DNA from 4 places in the Mesorhizobium sp. B2-5-13 genome. Region 3 is predicted to be linked to each of the others. Evidence: riboswitches for the same ligand, from Rfam matches in the RefSeq annotation. Region 3 holds a riboswitch; each other region holds the start of a gene.
What was found. Region 3 has a riboswitch for cobalamin ahead of FJ434_RS12290 (DUF1636 family protein). Riboswitches for the same ligand answer to the same signal wherever they lie in the genome.

Region 1 (5,132 bases), on a different contig from region 3:
CTTCGGCAAAGGGAGCGGCGGTCAGCTTCGGCGTGCGGCCGGAAGATCTCGCGATCGCCAGTGGTAGCGATTATCTGTTCGAGGGGACGGTCGATTATCTCGAGCAGCTCGGTGAGGTTCAGCTGGTCTATATCGACATCGGCCGTGCCGACCTGCCGCTGGTGACCAAGTTGCCGGGCAATGTCGAGGTCAAGCGCGGCTCGACGCTGCGGCTGACCGCCAATGCCGGAGATCTTCATATCTTCGATGCGGATGGACGGTCGTTCGCCCTGCAGGAAGCGGAAGCAAAAGCCGCCTGAGACCACAAGCTGTCTCGACAACGCAAAAAGAGAGCGGCGGGCAAGCCCGCCGCTCTCTTTTGTATATTACCACGGCTGGTTAGTTGTTGCCGAAGAGGTTGCGGTCTGCGCCCTGAGGGGCGGACTTCTGTACGTCGCCCGACGAATTGAGCAGCTTGTAGACGGGCGATTCGCTCTTGCGGATCGAGCCCGTATGCGAGGTGTCGACGTTGACGGTCGCCAGCTTGTTGATGTCGGTGTCGCCAACGTTGTCGTTGCCGGCATAGGCGCTGCCAGCGGCAATCAGAAGAGCGACGGCGGTAAGAACAATCTTTTTCATTTTGGTGCTCCGATTTTTTCGAATTCAAGGGGCGGGCTGAGCGCGCCGTCCTTGCTTGAAGAGATGTTAGTTGTTGCCGAACAGGTTGCGATCGGCGCCGTGCTGGACGGGCTCCTGGCTGGCAGGAGCCGACTTGTCGACCGACGCGGTGTACGAGTTGTCCACCGCGGCGGCAGGCTGGTTGGCACCGTTGGAGCCATAGTTGTCGCTGGCAAAAGCGCTGCCGGAAATGGCCAGAACGGCGGCGGCGGCAATAAGGATCTTGTTCATTTTAGACACTCCTGAATTTCTTGAATTCTACCGGATCGGCGGGCAAGCCCGCCGTCCGTGGGGACAGGCCGTTAGCGGCCGAAGAGGTTGCGATCGCTGCCCTGAGCAGGCGTTTGAGCACCCGGCTCCGACGTCTTGGTGGAGGTGGAAGCGGTGTACGAGCTGTCCACCGCGGCAGCAGGCTGGTTGGCGCCGTTCGAACCGTAATTGTCGCTACCAGCGAAGGCGCTGCCGGAAACAGCCAGAAGGGCGGCGGCAGTGAGAATGATCTTTTTCATTTTTTGGTACTCCAGTATTTTTCCGTCCATCTAGCGGCGTGTCTTGGGATTAAATCGCGTCGTTCGGACAGCCCCGATGTGGGAGAGCACCCTTGCCGTTTCCAATCACGAAGTTGTTCAGCGTGGACCATGACTCCACCACTTGAAATTGTACCAGCGCTTTCCGCATATCTTATTTTCTCTTGTGATATCAGCTGGTTACCTTGAAACAGCATCCTGATCACCAACTGTGTCGGAGGCTCGGCGTTCACAGCGTCTTGCACGCACCGTCAACAGAAACGAACCGTTCAGTTCGATTTTAGACTCCTCTAATAGTCACTTTTTGAAACTGTTAACCTATTTGCTGCCGGCAAAGGGGTCGAAGACGGTGCCGGCGCGGCTTGGCGACAGAAGGCGATTCCAACGGCTACAAGCCTGTCATGACGATCCAGCATGCGTGTCGCGCCGCATGGATGCGATGTCGCTTTCGTGCCGATGTCGCAAAGCCTGTCGTGATTAGATCAGGCATCTCAGGTGCCGCTGCGTGACGACGGAGCGGAGAATTGGGAAGCCGGTCAGATTCCGGCGCTGCCCCCGCAACGGTGGTGGAGTTCAAGTCGCAACGGGAGACCACTGGGCTAAAGCCTGGGAAGGTGTCGCGATGGTCCGCAAGGACAACTCCAGAGCCCGGAAACCAGCCCGAGATCGCTAGAACTCGACTGATCGCGGTGGGCGGTCAAGAGGCGGATGGTGTTTGTCCGGCTTTTCGCCGATCTGCGCCCAGTCCTTCCTCAATCACCACCAGTTCAGTCCTTGAAACTGAGGACAGGACATGGACGCGCGCAACGACATGCTGAGGCTCTTGAGCAGCCGCAGACAAGGCTTTTCGCTGGAACAGCCTTTTTACACCGACCCGGACTACTTCAAGCTGGACATGGAGTTGATCTGGTATCGCGACTGGCTGTTCATCGGCCATGATTGCGAATTGCCCAAGCCGGGCAGCTTCATCACCGTGCAGATCGGCGATTATCCGGTCGTGCTGGTGCGCGATCAGCAGGGCAAGATCAACGCCTTCCACAATTCCTGCCGCCATCGCGGCAGCCGCGTCTGCAATTCCGACAAGGGCACGGCCGCCAAGCTGGTCTGTCCCTATCACCAATGGACCTACGAGCTCGACGGCCGGCTGCTGTTCGCCCGCCAGATGGCCGATGGGTTCGACAAGAGCCAGTTCGGGCTGAAGCCGGTCGCCTGCGAAAGCGTCGCCGGCTATGTCTTCATCTGCCTGGCCAAGGAGCCAGCCGACTTCGCGCCGATGCGGGCGATGATCGAGCCCTACCTTTTGCCGCACCGGCTGCGTGAGGCAAAAGTCGCCTTCGAAAGCACCATCATCGAGAAGGGCAACTGGAAGCTGGTCTGGGAAAACAATCGCGAATGCTATCATTGCGCCGGCAATCATCCCGAACTCTGCAAGACCTTCCCGGAAGCACCGACGGTGACCGGCGTGCAAGGCGCCGACAGCGATCCGGAGATGCTGGCGCACTGGGCGAAATGCGAAGCGGCCGGCCTGCCGAGCAAGTTCCGCATCGATCCGGCCGGCCAGTATCGCGCGACCCGCGCGCCGCTGCTGCGCGATGCCGTCAGCTACACGATGACGGGAAAGCGCGCGGTCGAGAGGAATCTTTCCGACAGCGTTTCAACCAACCGCATCGGTTCGTTGCTGCTTTACCACTATCCGACGACCTGGAACCACATCCTGGGCGACCACGCCGTCACCTTCCGGGTGCTGCCGATCAGCGCCACGGAAACGGCGGTGACGACTAAATGGCTGGTGCATAAGGATGCGGTCGAGGGCGTCGATTACGATCTCGCAGAACTCACCCATGTCTGGACCGAGACCAACGACCAGGATCGCCGCATCGTCGAGGAAAACGCCTTCGGCATCCTGTCGCCGGCCTACGAGCCAGGCCCTTATTCGGAGCTGCATGAGGGCGGCGTGATCCAGTTCGTCGAGTGGTACGCGTCCTTCATCGGGCCACGGCTTGCCGAAGGCGCCCGGCCGGCCCTGCGCAGCGTTGCCTAGGCATATCGCTAAAGACGGCGGTTTTGGGCATGCGCAGAACAAAAGGGACAAGAGGATGAATGCGATGACGGACCTCGGCCTCTATCGCCATCTCGACCAGATGGCGCCCTGGAACGACAGGCTGCAGGTGCTGGAAGTGACCGGCGTCACCGACGAGGCGCCCGACGTGAAGACCTTCACCTTCCGCTCCGACAACCAGACCTGGTTCCGCTACAAGCCGGGCCAGTTCGTGACGCTGGAATTGCCGACACCGGACGGGCCGCTGATGCGCACCTATACGCTGTCATCGTCACCGTCGCGGCCATTCTCGATCGCGGTGACGGTGAAGGCGCAGGTGGGCAGCATCGGCACACGCTGGATGTTCGATCACCTGGCGCCCGGCTCGCACGTCAAGGCCTATGGACCGGGCGGCGACTTTTCACTGCACAGCCATCCAGCGGCGAAATATCTGTTCATCTCGGCCGGTTCCGGCGTGACGCCGATGATGTCGATGCTGCGCTGGCTGAACGACTGCGCGCCATGGACCGATGTCGGCTTCGTCAACTGCGCGCGGCGCCCGGAAGAGATCATCTTCCGCAAGGAGCTGGAGCTGCTCGGCGGCCACATGCCGGGCCTGTCGCTCGGCTTCATGATCGAGGAACGGTCGAGCCGCGAGGGCTGGTATGGCCATATGGGCCGCATCGACGCTATCCGGCTGCCACTGCTGGCGCCCGATTTCCGCGAACGCGAAATCTTCTGCTGCGGCCCCGATCCCTTCATGCGCGCCGTGCGCGGCATGCTCGAAGCCGCCGGCTTCGACATGGCAAAGTACCATCAGGAGAGCTTTGCCGCGCCGACCGTTGAGGAAATCCCGGCGCCATTCGCGGCGCCGGCGCAGGACGGTGTGGCTGTCCCCGTCGAAGCCGCAACGCCGATCCGCTTCGCGCTTTCGGACGTCGACGCCGACTGTGTCGCCGGCCAGACCGTGCTGCAGACGGCGCGTGCTTCGGGCGTGCGGATACCGGCGGCCTGCGAATTCGGCCTGTGCGGAACTTGCAAGGTGAAGAAAGTCTCCGGCAGCGTCGAGATGAGCCACAATGGCGGCATCCTCGATCACGAGATCGATGATGGCTTCATCCTGGCCTGCTGTTCAAAGCCACTGTCGGCACTGGAAATCGAGGCTTGATCCGCCCTATGACGGTTCGCAGCAAAGCGACGAGGACGACCAGGGATCTGGCGGCGAGCGGCGGCGGCCGAATTCAGCGGCGTCGGCGTGCTGGTGCCGTCGCCTGCGGACCGCATCGCGCTCGCCATCGCGCATGGCGGGCTCGACGCCCACACGCACAGCGATTGGCTGGTCGATTGCGCTGTAGCCATTCGCGCCGGCGATGTCGACTGGGACGTGTTCCTCGACGTTGTCGCCAGGCGTGGCCTTGCCGTGGCCGCGGCGGTGGCGCTCTCCTACCTCGCGCTCGATATTGGCGCGGCGGTGCCGGACAGGGTGCTGGCGCGCGTGCTTGACATGGCCGACCTCACCGGCCTTTCGCGCTGGTCGGCGGTGCTGCAGGCCAAGCCGCGAACCGATTTCGGCAGGCTGGCCTGGCTGTCGCGCGGCTTTGCCAAGCAGTTGCGGCTGAGACGCAAGAGCGGCCGGCTGCGGCAGGAGCCGCCCGCCAGGGCATGGCGCGGCAAAGCATGGCGCGGCGGACCGACCCGCCGCGAGCCGCCAGAGGGACCGTCGCCCCTGGTCTTCTTGCAGACCATACCTTGCCCGCCGACGGTGGGAGAGATGATGCTGGACATCACGGTCAGGATCAGCGTTCCGCCGGTCCGGCGCCGCATCGGCGCGCCTGCGGCCGGTTCCCACGTTCGCGGCCCTGATCCCCGCAAGCATCCAGGCCGATAGCGACGCGCCGTGCAATCTGTGG
Region 2 (5,132 bases), on a different contig from region 3:
CGGGTGAATGAGGTCGCGTCGAGGGCGCCGACCCGCTGGCAGCATTTCGTCGACGAATGCACGACCTACATCGAAATGGCGCTGGAGCCGGAAATCCAGCGCATCATGTTCCGGGACGGTCCGGCCGTGCTGGGCGATCCGGCACAGTGGTCGAATGCCAATGCCTGCGTCGGTTCAATGACCGATCATCTGACCGCGCTGCAAGAGGAGGGGGTGGTCGTGCCGGGCCTCGATCCCGAGACCGCGGCGCGGCTGATCAACGGAGCGAGCAGTCAGGCCGCGCAGCGGATCGCCAATTCGAACGATCCCGAAGCGACGTCGAGGAAGGTGGTGGCAGCGTTCAAGCAATTGCTCGAAGGCCTGCTCGAGAAGCCGGAAGCGCGGCCAAACTGACCGCAATCGGGCTCCGCCACCGCTCGCAATTGACAATAGACGGTTTGGGCGCATCCTCCACAGCCACCTCTGGGGGATTCGGGGCATGTGGGATTTCGATATCGGCAGGTCGGTGTCCATCATGATGCGGACCTGGCCTTTCATCGTCTTTCGCATGATCGTCTATTTCGGCATCACGCTGGCCTATATCATGGCCACCGGCGCGGGCGCCTCCGTCGGCTATGGCGTCGGCCATATCTCCACCGATCCCGATGGGCCGTTGTCCTTTGCCATGTGGGGCGGGATTGTTGGCTTCGGCCTCGTCTCGATCGCCGTCTACTGGATCCGCGAATACATCCTCTACGTCGTCAAGGCAGGCCATATCGCCGTCATGGTGCATCTGATCGACGGCCATGACATACCCGACGGCCAGAACCAGATCGCCTACGCGAAAGAGGTTGTGACCGAGCGTTTTGCCGAAGCGAACATCCTTTTCGTTGTCGACCAGCTGGTCAAGGGCGCCATCCGCGCGATCACCGGCCTGCTGGGCGGAATTGCGGCTTTCCTGCCCATTCCGGGCCTGAGCGGCCTGGTCTCGTTCCTCAACACGGTGATCCGCCTGTCGCTGACCTATGTCGACGAGATCATTCTCGGCTACAACATCCGCATCAATTCGTCCTCACCCTTCGAGACCGCACGGCAAGGCGTCGTGCTCTACGCCCAGAACGGCAAGATCATGGTCAAGAACGCAGTCTGGCTGGCGTTGATCATGTGGGGGGTCTCCTTCGTCATCTTCCTGCTGATGCTGGCTCCGGCGGCCGCCATTCTTTACGTCATGCCCGGACAGCTCGCCGGCTGGGCCTTCGTTCTGGCCATTGTCTTTGCCTGGGCCTTCAAGGCGGCGTTCATCGAACCTTTCGCCATCGCGTCCCTGATGCAGGTCTATTTCAAGACCATCGAGGGCCAGGTGCCCGATGCCGCCTGGGACGCACGGCTGGCCGATGCCTCGTCAAAGTTCCGGGAACTCAAGCGCAAGGCGCTCTCCACCTTCGATGGTTCGCGCTGGGGCACGGCCGGCGCGACGCGCTGATCGGCAGGGTTTGCCGGCGCAGCGACGACGGTGTTGAGGCGGGCCACCGTAGATTTGAGCGAGGCTTCACCCTGGCCACAAAAAGTCTCGCTCATGATCAATTCGGGCAGCGGCAGCCGTCGGCCCCAGCCGTGCGTTTCGAGGTCCGGTTTCGGCGCAAACTCCGAGACACGGCCGACGCAGAGATAGGCGATCGGCGTCACGTGGTCGGGGATAGACAGCAGGCTTTTCAGCGCTTGCGCCTCGATGATGCTGACCCAGCCGACGCCAACACCCTCGGCGCGTGCCGCCAGCCAGAAATTCTGTACCGCGCAGACCGTACTGTAGAGATCCATTTCCGGATTGTGCCAACGTCCCAGCGGCGAGCCTTTCGAGCGCTCGTGGTCGCAGGTGATACAGATGTTGAGCGCGCTTTCGCAAATGCCTTCGAGCTTGAGCTTGCGGTAGAGCGCCCGCCGGTCCGCCTCGATTGCCGGCAGTTCCTGTTCGCGCGCGGCAAGGAACAGGTCGCGCACCTTCGCCCGTCGCGCGGCATCGCGAATGACGATGAAATTCCAAGGCTGCATGAAGCCGACCGATGGCGCGTGATGGGCGGCAAGCAGCAGCCGCGCCAGCACCTCGTCGTCGATCGCTTCCGATGTAAAATGGCTGCGGACGTCGCGTCGCGTGAACATGGCGCGGTAAACCGCGTCGCGCGCGATCTGATCAAATCCATTGGCCGTTGGAGCGGTCATAGCTTCCGGCATCGCTTGTCCCCTTGCGATTGCAGCAGTTCAATTCTCAGAGCGTACTTTGTGCGTCCAGGAGGGCGCACGTCGTTCTGATGCCATCCGCCTGACCATGCGGATGACGATGCCTGCCAGGCCGGTCTTCTGGCTCGGGATCAACCCGCGTCCGGTGCCTTCCCGTCATCGACAGTGGCACTTACCGGCGCGGTCCCCCTCACAGCGTTGGGCACGCCACGGTATCAAACCGTGTTCCCGATTCTCCCGCCAGAGCATTTGCAGCCAAGTGGAATCACTTGGCGTCGCAGAATGCGGCTAAAACAAACAGACCGGCGGGCACCAGGCAGTGGCGGCGACCTTACGCCGAAGCGCCGGCGAGGCCAATGCCCGCAGCGACATGAATGGACGCAGCCGTGATTTTCCCCAGCGATCAAGCCGCAACGCATGGCCATCACGGCGCCGGGGCACTAGATAGGGGACATGGTCACTCGTCTCTACACGCACCCGATCTTCCTCGAACACATCACCCCGCCAGGTCACCCCGAGCGGCCCGACCGCTTGCGCGCCATCGAGCGCGTGCTCGACGACGAAGCTTTTGCCGCGCTTGATCGCGCCGAGGCACCGCAAGGCGACGAGGCGACCATCCTCTATGCGCATCCCGCCGATTTCGTCGCGCGCGTGCGCGCCGCCATTCCCGCTGAAGGCCTCGCCCGCATCGACGCCGACACCAGCGCCAGCCCGAAGAGCTGGCAGGCGGTGATCACCGCGATCGGCGCCGCCAATGCCGCGGTCGACGACGTCTTTGCGGGCCGCGCCGACAATGTCTTCGTCGCCGCCCGGCCGCCTGGCCATCATGCTGAAAAGAACACGGCCATGGGCTTCTGCTTCTTCAACACTGCGGCTATCGCTGCCCGCTATGCGCAGAAGAAGCATGGCGCGGAGCGTGTCGCCGTCGTCGATTGGGACGTGCACCACGGCAACGGCACGCAGGATATTTTCTGGGACGATCCCTCGGTGCTATATTGCTCGACGCACCAGATGCCGCTCTATCCCGGCACCGGCGCGAAGAACGAGACCGGCGCCGGCAACATCGTCAACGCGCCGCTGGCGCCGCAGACCGGCAGCGAGGTGTTTCGCGATGCTTTCCTGTCGCGTGTGCTGCCGGCACTCGACAATTTCGCGCCCGACCTGATCATCATTTCGGCCGGCTTCGACGCGCACCATCGCGACCCGCTGGCGGAGATCAATCTTACCGAGGACGATTTCGACTGGGCGACCGGCCAACTGATGCAGCGCGCCGCACGCCATAGCGGCAACCGGCTCGTCAGCGTGCTCGAGGGCGGCTACGATCTGCAGGGATTGGCATTTTCGGTCGGCGCCCATGTCGGGCGACTGATGAAAGGATGAATGATGACTGGTGAGATCAACGAAGACGTCAAGGCGATGAGCTTCGAGCAGGCACTCGACGCGCTGGAGAAGATCGTCGATGATCTGGAGCGTGGCGACGTGCCGCTCGACCAGTCGATCCGGATCTACGAACGCGGCGAGGCGCTGAAGGTGCATTGCGACCGGTTACTGAAGGCCGCCGAGGACAAGGTCGAGAAGATCAGGCTGTCGCGCGACGGCAAGCCGGTTGGAACCGAGCCGCTCGACGCGGACTGAGGTCCGGAGCAGGCTTACCGACTTTTGAACACGATCATGATTGAGGATACAACTCGTCCCGATTGAAACGGACAAGAGGAGATACGGAAGCGATGTGCAGAAACATCAAGACCCTGTTCAATTTTGATCCGCCGGCAACCAATGACGAAGTCCGCGACGCGGCACTCCAGTTTGTCCGCAAGCTCAGCGGAACGACGCGACCGTCGAAACAGAACCAGCATGCGTTCGATCATGCGGTCGAAGCCATCGCGGCATCCGCACGCGAATTGCTTGATTCCCTCGAAACCCACCAGCATCCGCGCAATCGCGAAGAGGTGGCAGCCAAACTGAGAGCAAAGGCGGCGATCCGGTTCGCCTGACATGTCCAAAGCGGCCACCGAGCGCTGACCAGGAGAGTTCATGAGCTTCTTCCCGGGGAAAGACCCTGAGGCCGGCGATGCCTTCGCCAGCGACCAGATCGAACTGATGGTCATCCCCAACGCCAAGGATATTGGCGGCTTCGAGGTGCGCCGCGCCTTGCCGACCGCCAAGAGAAGGCTGGTCGGGCCGTTCATTTTCTTCGATCGCATGGGCCCCGCGATCATGCGCACCGGCCAGGCGCTCGATGTCCGTCCCCACCCGCATATCGGCCTGTCGACCGTGACCTATCTGTTCGATGGCAAGATCAGGCATCGCGATTCGCTCGGCACCGAAATGGTGATCGAGCCCGGCGACGTGAACCTGATGACTGCGGGCCGCGGCATCGTCCACTCCGAGCGCACGCCGCAGGAATTGCGCGGCGCGCCGATGTCGATCTCCGGCCTGCAGACCTGGCTGGCTCTGCCGGACGGCAAGGAAGAGGTTGCACCGGTGTTCGAGAACACAGCGGCGCTGCGGCTTCCAGAGATCGATGCCGAAGGCGTCAGCGGCCGCGTTGTCATCGGTGACTTCCAAGGATTGCGGTCCCCGGTGCGGGCAGATTCCGACACGCTCTACGCCGATTTGCGGCTGGGGCCCGGTGCCAGCGTCAAAATCCCGGCCGATGCGGAAGAGCGCGCCATCTACACGCTGGAGGGCGAAGTCTCGATTTCGGGCGACGTCTTTCCGGCCGAACGGTTGCTGGTGTTCCGGCCCGGCGACGAGATCGTCATATCGTCGCAAACCGGTGCGCATTTCATGCTGTTCGGCGGCGCCTCGCTCGGTTCGAAGCGCTACATCTGGTGGAATTTCGTCTCTTCGTCGAAGGAGCGCATCGAGCAGGCCAAGCAGGAATGGAAGACCGGCCGCTTCGATATCGTTCCTGG
Region 3 (5,132 bases):
CGATGGTATTTTCGACGAACGCCAGGGACACCGGATCCTTGAGACTGGAAACGAAGATCGGGACCGGTGCCAGTCCCTGGGAGTGTAAAGCCTCGGCCAGCGCATCGATCGGGGCGACATCGGCTGCAAGCAGCATCGATCGGTAGAAGAGAATCGGGATGATGGGAGTGCTGGCATTTGAAAGGTCCGGCTGTTCTGCGACCCCCAATCCAGATTGATAATAACCAGCTTTCGGCACGCTGACCGGACTGGCGACGGGCATATCTTGTCCAGCCAGGCCTGCCAGCCTGTGCACCAGGGCGCTCATATTGGCCGGGCCGCCCTCGCGGAAATAGCCGAGCAGGCCGTCGAGTTCGGCGCGCGGCAGCGTCGAGGCTTCGATCAGCCTGAGATCCTCGTCATGGCTTTCACCCGGAAGCAGCGCCAGTCTTATGTCGCGCTCGCGGGCGATTGCCGCGAGCTGGTCGCAGCCATAGCGCCACCAGTCGTAGCCGCCGAGGATGCGCACCATGATGACCTTGGCATGGCGGGCGACGCTGTCGATCCAGAGATCGACGGACATGGGATGGCGCAGGTCGCGCAGTGCGGCGAGCCGCATCGACGGCAGGCGATCGGCGTCGGCCTTCCATGCCGCCGCCAGTCCGGCGAGATCGCTGTCGGTGAAGGATAAGGCCACGATATCCGCCGGCGCCTGCCGGAGATCGACAGGCTCGGCGAGGTCGTCGAGCGAGGCGGAGGTCGTGGTGAGGATGTGCATCGCGGCCCGTGCCTGAAATCAGCCGGCGAGGATACGTTCGATCGCCGGACGGTTCAGCCCCTTGAGGCCGATGACGACGAGGCGCGAGCGGCGGTCGTCCCCGGCGGTCCAGGCCCGGTCGTAGTAATGATTGACGCGCGGGCCGACGGCCTGCAGCAGGAGCCGCATCGGCTTGCCACCGACCTCGACGAAGCCTTTCACCCGCAGCACGTTTTCCTGTTCGGCGGCGGCGGCGACGCGTTTTGCCAGTTCGTCGGGATTGGCGATCGAGGGGATGTCGACGATGAACGTGTCGAAGTCGTCATGCTCGTGGTCGAACGCGCCGTCATGATGGGATTTTCGGTTCTCGATGTCGTCCTCGACGGCGAGACCGAGCCCGAGCAGTACGGAGGGATCGACCTTGCCATAAGACGTCGGCACGATCTTCACTGCGCGGGCGGAGTGTTCGCCAATGATGGCATGGGCGCGGGCTGAGCCCTCGGCGTCCATCAGGTCGCTCTTCGACAGGATGATCAGATCGGCGCAGGCGATCTGATCCTCGAACACCTCCTCGACAGGATCATCATGGTCGAGGCTTTCATCCCCGGCGCGCTGCGCCTGCAGGGCGTCCATGTCGTTGGCGACGCGGCCTTCGGCAAGTGCGGGACCGTCGACCACGGCGATGACGCCGTCGACGGTCACCCGGCTCTTCACTGTCGGCCACTGGAAAGCCTGGACCAGCGGCTTGGGCAAAGCGAGGCCCGAGGTTTCGATCAGGATATGGTCGACCTTCGGCGTCAGCGACAGGATCTGGTCGAGCGCCGGCACGAAATCGTCGGCGACGGTGCAGCAGATGCAGCCATTGGCCAACTCGACGATGTTTTCCTCTGGGCAGGTGTCGATGCTACAGCCTTTCAGGATTTCGCCGTCGATGCCGATGTCACCAAATTCGTTGACAATGATCGCGATACGCTTGCCGCCGGCGTTTTCCAGGAGATGGCGGACCAGGGTCGTCTTGCCGGCGCCGAGGAAGCCGGTGACGACGGTGCAGGGAACGCGGGAAACGGATGCGGTCATATCAAGTCTTTCAGCATGTCGAGGGGAGGGATGCGGGCCACGAGGCCGCGCTTGAGGCTATCGGGCCGGCCCCGCCAGGGAATGAGGCCGTCGCTGGAGGTGGCGAAGAGTTTCGCGCCAGTGACGAGATCGGCGCCGCTAGTCGTGGTCAGATCGCCGAATACATAGCTCCAGCAGCCGTCACGCAGGATCGCGGCGCTCAGTCGACGTTTGCAATTGCCGAGGCATTCGACGGTGCGGATGCGGATGTTGTCGCCCGAGGCGGCTTGGCGCGTATCTTCGGCCAAAAGTTCGCCGGCCCGGGGACGGGCGTCGGAGCCGCTCTCGTCGCGACAGGAGGCGCAGACGATGACAGTGATGCCGGCCAGGGAATCATCCTCGCCGGACGAAATGTCCATTGTTTCAGCCGAAAAACTGCTGTCGCGATCCAAATCAGGCTCCTTGCCCGGAAAACCCGCCGGGCGATCGGATACTTGCATTCCAGACGGCAGGTCTCCTGGCTCGCGGGTCATCGCCTTGGGTAGCCGCCTTCCCGGGACAATCCCAGTGGCTTTCGGCCTTGGCTCTTCGCTCACAGTTGCGGGGACAGCCGCGGATTTGGGATTTTCAATCCCGCACCGCATTCCCTCTTGGCTCCTCCCTTTGCCGAGAGGAGACCGTCTGGATCCGATTTAGGCTCTTGCGGGCAGCGGTGTCAACGCGAGCTTACGACACCGCGATGTCGGACAGCGCCGGGCCCAGGTCGCCGGCAGGCGTCACTTCGATGCGTTCGAGGCCAAGCCAGCCCTGCATCTGCTTCAATTCCTCGAAGAGCTGAGCGGCGGTATCGGGCGGTGCGCCGGGCTCGGCGTAAGCAGCATGGGCACGCAGGACACTTGCCGGCCGGTCTGCCTTGAGGTCGACGCGCGCCACGATCCTGTCGCCGAGCAGGAAGGGCAGGACATAATAGCCGTATTGGCGCTTGTCGGCCGGCGTGTAGATCTCGATCCGGTAGTGAAAACTGAACAGCCGCTCTGAGCGCGAGCGCTCGAAGACAACGGGATCGAACGGCGCCAGCAGGGCGCGGGCCTCGATCTTGCGTGGCAATCGCGCGTCCCTATAGAGGTAAGCCGGCTTGTCCCAGCCCTCGACGCGGACCGGCAGCAACTCGCCGAGTTCGACCAGTTCCTCCAGCCGGCCTTTCATGTCGGCGGGGGAGAGTCGAAAATAGTCGCGCAGGTCGCCTGATGTCGCGATGCCGTGGGCGCGGGCGGAGATGCGCAGCAATTCACGATGCGCGTCCTCGGCGGCCGGTACTGGCAGGTCGAGAATCGCCTGCGGCAGCACGCGCTCCGGCACGTCGTAGAGGCGCTCGAAGCCGCGCCGGTGCGCCGTGGTGATGCGCCCGGCCCAGAACAGCCATTCGAAGGCATGCTTGGCGTGGCTCCAGCCCCACCAGCCGCCGGAGCCTTTCTGGCCCTCCAGCGCGGAAGCGGCGACCGGGCCGCGCTGGACGACCTCGCGGTAGATCTCTTCTATGTAGGCGGCGTGCTCGCGGCCCCATTTGGCCAGCCCCAGATACATTTCATCGCCTTGCTCGGCGCGCTGCATGCGCCAGCGCATCAGCGGGTAGGTCTCGACCGGCAGGAACGAGGCCTCATGCGCCCAGTATTCGAAGACCGTGCGCTTGCGGGTCACGGCGGCGTTGTCGAGCAAAGCGAGGGGATAGGGGCCAAGACGCGAATAGAGCGGCATGTAATGGGCACGAACCACCGCACTGACGGAATCGATCTGCAGCAGGCCGGTGCGGGACAGAACGCGGGCGAAGTGGCGGCGGTCGGGCGTACCGGCGGGGCGGGGATCGAGAAACCCTTGAGCGGCGAGCGCGATGCGCCGGGCGGCGGCAAGCGAGATCTTTTCCTTCATGCGGATGCGTCCCTGATGGACCTGTCTGGCGTCGTTGCGAGGCGTGATTCCAGCCCATGCTAGCAGGGTTTTGGCGGCAACCCTGTCAGGAGAGAAAAGTGGAGTAAATGGCGAAGGAAATCAAACAGGAGCGTATGGGACCAGTTTCTCCCGGATTGCCGTCCAGCTCGGTGTTTTGAACAAGGTTTGACTTGCTTCACTGGAAGTGCTGCGCTAACCCTCGCCGCGTTGCAGCATAGGCTCCTTAAAACGGTTCAGCGGTTAAACTGTCACGCTTCCGCATTAAGGTCCGGTGCTGTAATCAACGTGGATTGGCGCCAACGGAAAGCCGCTGCATGAACGCACTCCTCAGTTCGTACCTGCCCATCGTCCTGTTTATCGGCGTGGCGCTGGTGGTCGGTCTGGCGCTGCTGGCTGCGCCCTTCCTGGTAGCCTACCGCAACCCGGACCCCGAGAAGCTGTCCGCCTATGAATGCGGATTCAACTCGTTCGACGATGCCCGCATGAAATTCGACATCCGCTTCTATCTGGTGTCGATCCTGTTCATCATCTTCGACCTGGAAGTAGCCTTCCTCTTCCCCTGGGCGGTGTCCTTCTCGAAGATTGGCATGCTCGGTTTCTGGTCAATGATGGTGTTTTTGGCAGTGCTGACCATCGGCTTTGCCTATGAATGGAAAAAAGGAGCGCTGGAATGGGATTGAACGACAGTTCAGGCACCCTCGTCGCGCCGAAGCCCAAGGGTATCATTGATCCCAACACCGGCAAGCCGGTGGGGGAGGACGATCCCTTCTTCCTCGAAATCAACAACGAGCTTGCCGACAAGGGTTTTCTGGTCACCTCGACCGAGGCGCTGATCACCTGGGCGCGCAGCGGTTCGCTGATGTTCATGACCTTCGGTCTGGCGTGCTGCGCGGTCGAAATGATCCACACCTCGATGCCGCGCTACGATTCGGAGCGCTTCGGTGTCGCGCCGCGCGCGTCTCCGCGCCAGTCCGACATCATGATCGTGGCTGGCACGCTGACCAACAAGATGGCGCCGGCGCTGCGCAAGGTCTACGACCAGATGCCGGAGCCTCGCTACGTCATCTCGATGGGCTCCTGCGCCAATGGCGGCGGCTACTACCACTATTCCTATTCGGTGGTGCGTGGCTGCGACCGGGTCGTGCCGGTCGACATCTATGTGCCCGGCTGCCCGCCGAGCGCCGAAGCCCTGCTCTACGGCATTCTTCTGCTGCAGAAGAAAATCCGCCGCACCGGCACGATCGAACGGTAAATCCATGGCCGCATCCCTTACCGAACTGTCGACCTATCTCGGCGAGAAGCTGATCGGCCGCGTCAATGACGCGGTGCTCGCCTATGGCGAGCTCTCCATCAATGTCGAGCCGCGCGACCTGGTCGAAGTGATGACCTTCCT
Region 4 (5,132 bases), on a different contig from region 3:
GGCGGTTTTCGCCATGGCTTTGCTGGCGCTGTTCTGGACCTACCGGCTGGGCGACAACCCGTCGATCCGCCCGGGCAAGACGCGGCCGGCAAATCCGCTCGCCAACATCGGCCGCTTCGTGGCGCAGCCAAGGCTCAGGCTCGCCTGGCTGATCGCCTTCGGCCGGTCGTGCTTCTGGACGACGTTCTTCGTCTATGGACCGCTGTTCATGGTGATCACCGGCGAGGGTGAACTGGCGGGCGGCCTGCTGGTCTCGGCCGGCAATGCGCTGCTGTTCATGGCGATCTTCTGGGGCAAGGCAGGAAAACGCTTTGGCGGCCGACGCACCATGACGTTTGCCTATTTCGCCATGTCGGCGTCGCTGCTGGCGGCGGGCACGGTCGGAGCGGCAGAGCCGTTGCTGACCGGCGCCTTCCTGTTGTGCGGCGCCTTCTTCACCATCGCGCTCGACGCGCTGGGCTCGACCGCCTTCATGCGCTCGGTGCGCTCCTATGAACGCGCGCAGATGGCGGCGGTCTACCGCACATATCTCGACTTTTCCGAATTGACGCCGCCGCTGGTCTATTCGGTGGTGCTGGCCTTCTTCGGATTGGGATCGGTGTTCGTCACGCTCGGCCTGCTGGCGGCGTTTTGTGGCCTCATGACCTGGCGCTACCTGCCTAAATCCCTCTAAAAAATCAGAGCGAAAGCTCAGCATGGCGCTCGCGCACCCAATTGTGGAAGCGGTGCAGCTCATATTCCTCGGGCATCAGCACGCCGGCTGTATGACGCATCGAGCGCAGGCCCTTCTGGTTGACCTCGCAGATCGCGGCATCCTCCTCCAGCACCTGTGTGCCGAAGGCGACGATGTTGTCGATATCGGTGGCGGCGAGCGCCTCGGGCGCGAACAGCCATTCGGCGGTCAATTCGGTCTGTTCGGGACCGAGCGGCACCAGCCGCACGGTCCTGACATAGTCGACATGGCCGACGATGAACATCGAGGGCAGGCTGGTGGCGTAGGTCTGGCCGGCGGTGCGTTCCGCCTGCGTCAAGCCGGGGAAAACCGGCCCATGCGTCTGCCCATCACGCGACCATGTTTCAGCCCCGGCGCGCAGGCCGCCGGAGAATTCCGGCGCATCATTGTCTGCATGGCGCGTCCATTCGGGATCGTCATGCCGGCTCATCAGGCCGCGGCCATAGATCGGCACCAGCCGCGACAGGTCCTTGTGGACGCCCGGGCAGTGCAGGCACTCGTTGAAGTTTTCCCAGAAAATCTTCCAGTTGCAGTTCATCACCTTGCGCAGCACATGGCCTGACACCAGCGTGTCCAGCGGCCAGTTGCCGAGGTCGCCGGAGGCCGGGTCGAAGGATGACTGCACTGAGCCGGCGGCATCTTCAGCAAGATTGACGAAGACGAAGCCCCGCCGCACCGAGAGTACAACGCGGTAAAGCGGGTGGTCGGCCTTGTCGAAGCCGTCAGGCAGCGATTTCGACGGTACACGCACCAGATCGCCACGCAGCGAATAGGACCAGGCATGGTACGGGCAGGTGATCAGCCGCGCCTTCAGGCGTCCTTCGCTTTCCTGGCAAAGCTGCGAACCGCGATGCCGGCACGTGTTGTGGAAGGCATGCAACTCGCCGGCGTCGTCGCGCAGCACAAGGATTTCCTGCGTGCCGACGCGGAAGGTGCGGAATGCCAAAGGCTGGGCAAGGTCGGTCTCGCGGCAGACGAGCAGCCAATTTCTGTACCAGATGGCATCGAGATCACGCTGATAGTTCTCCTGGTCCCAATAGGCCGATGACGGCAGCGTCTGCTCGGTTCGGGTCAGGCCGTTATAGGGCTCGCGCTCGCTGGCATTGGGCTGCATGGCTGGCTTCCTGTGAGGGTTGCGAACCGACACCCGACTAGAAAATTTGTCAATCAGGACGGGATGGAGCGGCTTCGCCGATACGACGCTCCTGCGCTGGCGACTGTCGGAATTTGGTTTGCCGCGCGCGGCGAATTTCCCTATAGTCACCAACGTCGTCGGTTCCTTTTTGGAGCCAAGAGGGAATGCGGTGCGGGCAGGAATTCCTGTCCAATGCCGTGGCTGCCCCCGCAACTGTGTGCGGTAGTCCTCTCCATATGCCACTGAGGGTTTTCCTCGGGAAGGTGGGGAAGGGCGCTTATCCGCGAGCCAGGAGACCTGCCGGCGACAGGAAACTGACTTCGATGCCCTCGGGTGGAGGGCGAAAGGACAAGACATGACTACCGCTTCCGTCTCCCTCGGCGCCTCCGTCTCCTCGCAGTCGCGCTTCATGCAGCTCGCGCTCGCGGCGCTGCTCGGCATGTTCGTCGTCGGCTTTGTCGGTTTCTCGCATATCGATGCGGTCCACAATGCCGCCCACGACTATCGCCACTCGATGGCGTTTCCCTGCCACTAACGAGGATCTGACATCATGAATCTGTTTCGCAACGTCGTGTTCGTCGCGGCGATCGCGGGGCTCGTGGCGGGTGTCGTTCTCGCCTGCATGCAGGCCTATGCGACAGTGCCGCTGATCCTCAAGGCGGAAGTCTACGAACAGGCCGGCGGCGGCCATCACCATGACCACGCGGCTGCACCGGCGGCGAGCAACGATGCGGTGAGCACGGTCGCGCCCGCTGGGAATGCGATGAGTTCTGCCGCGCCAGCACCCGCCGCAGTCACGGCACCGGCGGAGGAAGATGAAGGCTGGGCGCCGGCCGACGGTGTCGAGCGTTTTGCCTTCAGCGTGGTTGCCAATATCGTCACCGGCATCGGCTTCGCGCTGGTCCTGGTCGCGATTTCCGAGTTTGCCGGCGGCGTCGGCAATTGGCGCCAGGGCGTATTCTGGGGGCTGGCCGGCTTTGCCGTGTTCACGCTGGCACCAGGCCTCGGCCTGCAGCCGGAACTGCCGGCGATGCCGGCGGCCGATCTGCTTGCGCGCCAGATCTGGTGGACGGCAACGGCCGCGGCGACCGCTATCGGCCTTGGCCTGATCGTGTTTCGCAGATCGCTACCATTGACCATCTTCGCCGTCTTGCTGATCGTCGTCCCGCATATCGTCGGCGCGCCGCAGCCCGACAGTTTCGAGACGCCTATCCCGGAAGGCCTGCACCATCAGTTCGTGGTGGCGGTGACGGTGACCAATCTGGTGTTCTGGCTGGTGCTCGGCGCGGTCGTGGGCGTGGTGCGCAGGCGCTTCACCGGCACGGCGACCAGCTTGCGCGACAGCTTTGCCTGATCGCGGCAAGCTGACTTTCATCATCGGTGGCGCGCGCTCCGGAAAGAGCGCGCACGCCGAAACCCTGGTGACGGCATTCCCCCCGCCATGGGCGTATGTCGCCACGGCGCAAACCTATGACGATGAGATGCGCGAGCGCATCGCGGTGCACCGCTCGCGGCGCGGTGAGGGCTGGTCGACCATCGATGCGTCACTCGACCTTGCCGAAGCGCTGGAGGCCTTGCCGGATGATCGGCCGGTGCTTGTCGACTGCCTGACGCTATGGCTGACCAATCACATGCTGGCCGATTACGACGTCGAGGCGGAGTGCCGACGGCTGGCCGACTTGCTGTCGCGGCCGCGCGGACCGTGGTTCGTGGTGTCGAACGAGGTCGGGCAAGGCATCGTGCCCGACAATGCGCTGGCGCGGCGTTTTCGCGACGACGCCGGCCGGCTCAACCAGCGGGTCGCCGCGGTTGCCGACACGGTGCTGCTGATGGTGGCGGGGCTACCGCTCAAGGTGAAGTGAAATGACCGATATCGACGACAAGGATGAAGAGCGCCATCGCGCCAAGATGGCCAAGCGCAAGGCGGTGCAGGACGCCGAGGTTGCGAGCAAGACGGTCGAGAAGGGGTTGCTGATCGTCAACACCGGTCCCGGCAAGGGCAAGACCACGGCCGCCTTCGGGCTGGCGCTGCGGATGCTCGGCCACGGCAAGCGCGTCGGCGTCGTGCAATTCATCAAGGGCAAATGGCACACCGGCGAGAAGGATGCGTTTGCCGCCTTCGGCGACCGCGTGGTCTGGCATGCTATGGGCGAGGGTTTCACCTGGGAGACGCAGGACCTGAAGCGCGATATCGCCGCCGCCGAAGCCGCCTGGGCCAAGGCGCTGGAATTGATCGACGATCCCTCGATCAGCCTTGTCGTGCTCGACGAGCTCAACATTGCGTTGCGCTACGACTATCTCGATCTCGACAAGGTGGTTGCGGCGCTGAAGGGCCGGCGCGAGGGTCTGCATGTCGTCATCACCGGCCGCAACGCCAAGCCAGCGCTGGTCGAGGCTGCCGATCTGGTCACCGAGATGGGCGTCACCAAGCATCATTTCTCGGCGGGCGTGAAAGCTCAGCAGGGCATCGAGTTTTAAAAAACCAGAACAGCGATTACCGCGACCAGGCCGAACAAGCCAATCAGCAGGAAATCAGCGACACGGTAGAGTTGCAGCGCGCGCCTTATATCGCCGCTGTCGACATCGCTGCGGCCGCCTTCGCCCATGAAGATGTCGTCGACCATGACACCGCCATAGCTGCGTGGTCCGGCAAGCGCGAGCCCAAGCGCGCCGGCCATGGCCGCTTCGGGCCAGCCGGCATTGGGCGAGCGGTGTTTTTTCGCGTCGCGCCGTACCGCTTGCCAGCCGCAGTGGGGGTCGGCGCCCTCGACCAAGAAGGAAGCGAGCACGATCAGCAGCGCCGTCAGCCGCGATGCCGGCAGGTTGATCCAATCGTCGAAGCGCGCCGCCGCCCAGCCGAACGCCTCGTGGCGCGGGGTGTGGTGGCCGATCATCGAATCGGCGGTGTTGGCCGCCTTGTAGGCGGCGCCGCCGGCCAGCCCGCCAACGCCGGTCCAGAAGGCGGGGGCGACGATGCCATCGGAAAAATTCTCCGCCAGGCTTTCGATCGCCGCACGGCAGACGCCTGCCCGGTCCAGCGTTTCGGGATCGCGGCCGACGATCCGCGAGACGGCGGCGCGGCCCATGTCGAGGCCTCCACTGTCGAGCGCGTCGGCGACGGCTTCGACATGTTCATGCAGGCTCTTCTGCGACAGAAGCGATGTTGCCAGAAGGACGGCAATGATCCATCCCAAGGGGACGAACCAGAGCAGAACGAGCTGCACGCAAAGACCTGTCAGCGCCGGCACCAGCACGATGACCAAA

Region 1: it holds a riboswitch for cobalamin, as region 3 does, so the genes downstream of both, FJ434_RS04180 (aromatic ring-hydroxylating dioxygenase subunit alpha) here and FJ434_RS12290 (DUF1636 family protein) in region 3, are expected to answer to the same signal.
Region 2: it holds a riboswitch for cobalamin, as region 3 does, so the genes downstream of both, bluB (5,6-dimethylbenzimidazole synthase) here and FJ434_RS12290 (DUF1636 family protein) in region 3, are expected to answer to the same signal.
Region 4: it holds a riboswitch for cobalamin, as region 3 does, so the genes downstream of both, FJ434_RS24290 (CbtB domain-containing protein) here and FJ434_RS12290 (DUF1636 family protein) in region 3, are expected to answer to the same signal.

What each region holds. Positions count from the first base shown of each region.
Region 1 covers NZ_VFUI01000002.1:179,806-184,937, reverse strand. The annotation lists gene ugpC (sn-glycerol-3-phosphate ABC transporter ATP-binding protein UgpC) at 1-299, shown strand, start outside; gene FJ434_RS04195 (DUF680 domain-containing protein) at 379-618, opposite strand; gene FJ434_RS04190 (DUF680 domain-containing protein) at 685-888, opposite strand; gene FJ434_RS04185 (DUF680 domain-containing protein) at 960-1,166, opposite strand; cobalamin riboswitch at 1,661-1,863, shown strand; gene FJ434_RS04180 (aromatic ring-hydroxylating dioxygenase subunit alpha) at 1,978-3,225, shown strand; gene FJ434_RS04175 (hybrid-cluster NAD(P)-dependent oxidoreductase) at 3,290-4,390, shown strand; gene FJ434_RS04170 (hypothetical protein) at 4,484-5,110, shown strand.
Region 2 covers NZ_VFUI01000004.1:50,216-55,347, reverse strand. The annotation lists gene FJ434_RS08735 (TetR/AcrR family transcriptional regulator) at 1-393, shown strand, start outside; gene FJ434_RS08730 (hypothetical protein) at 479-1,462, shown strand; partial or broken gene bluB (5,6-dimethylbenzimidazole synthase) at 1,579-2,196, opposite strand; cobalamin riboswitch at 2,307-2,489, opposite strand; gene FJ434_RS08720 (histone deacetylase family protein) at 2,668-3,594, shown strand; gene FJ434_RS08715 (exodeoxyribonuclease VII small subunit) at 3,598-3,849, shown strand; gene FJ434_RS08710 (DUF2277 domain-containing protein) at 3,942-4,208, shown strand; gene FJ434_RS08705 (pirin family protein) at 4,249-5,132, shown strand, end outside.
Region 3 covers NZ_VFUI01000006.1:33,361-38,492, reverse strand. The annotation lists gene cobN (cobaltochelatase subunit CobN) at 1-757, opposite strand, end outside; gene cobW (cobalamin biosynthesis protein CobW) at 776-1,813, opposite strand; gene FJ434_RS12290 (DUF1636 family protein) at 1,810-2,244, opposite strand; cobalamin riboswitch at 2,282-2,489, opposite strand; gene FJ434_RS12285 (winged helix-turn-helix domain-containing protein) at 2,519-3,718, opposite strand; gene FJ434_RS12280 (NADH-quinone oxidoreductase subunit A) at 4,054-4,419, shown strand; gene FJ434_RS12275 (NADH-quinone oxidoreductase subunit B) at 4,410-4,991, shown strand; gene FJ434_RS12270 (NADH-quinone oxidoreductase subunit C) at 4,996-5,132, shown strand, end outside.
Region 4 covers NZ_VFUI01000020.1:2,340-7,471, forward strand. The annotation lists gene FJ434_RS24280 (MFS transporter) at 1-673, shown strand, start outside; gene FJ434_RS24285 (aromatic ring-hydroxylating dioxygenase subunit alpha) at 678-1,847, opposite strand; cobalamin riboswitch at 1,990-2,188, shown strand; gene FJ434_RS24290 (CbtB domain-containing protein) at 2,224-2,403, shown strand; gene FJ434_RS24295 (CbtA family protein) at 2,419-3,222, shown strand; gene cobU (bifunctional adenosylcobinamide kinase/adenosylcobinamide-phosphate guanylyltransferase) at 3,215-3,730, shown strand; gene cobO (cob(I)yrinic acid a,c-diamide adenosyltransferase) at 3,732-4,346, shown strand; gene cbiB (adenosylcobinamide-phosphate synthase CbiB) at 4,343-5,132, opposite strand, start outside.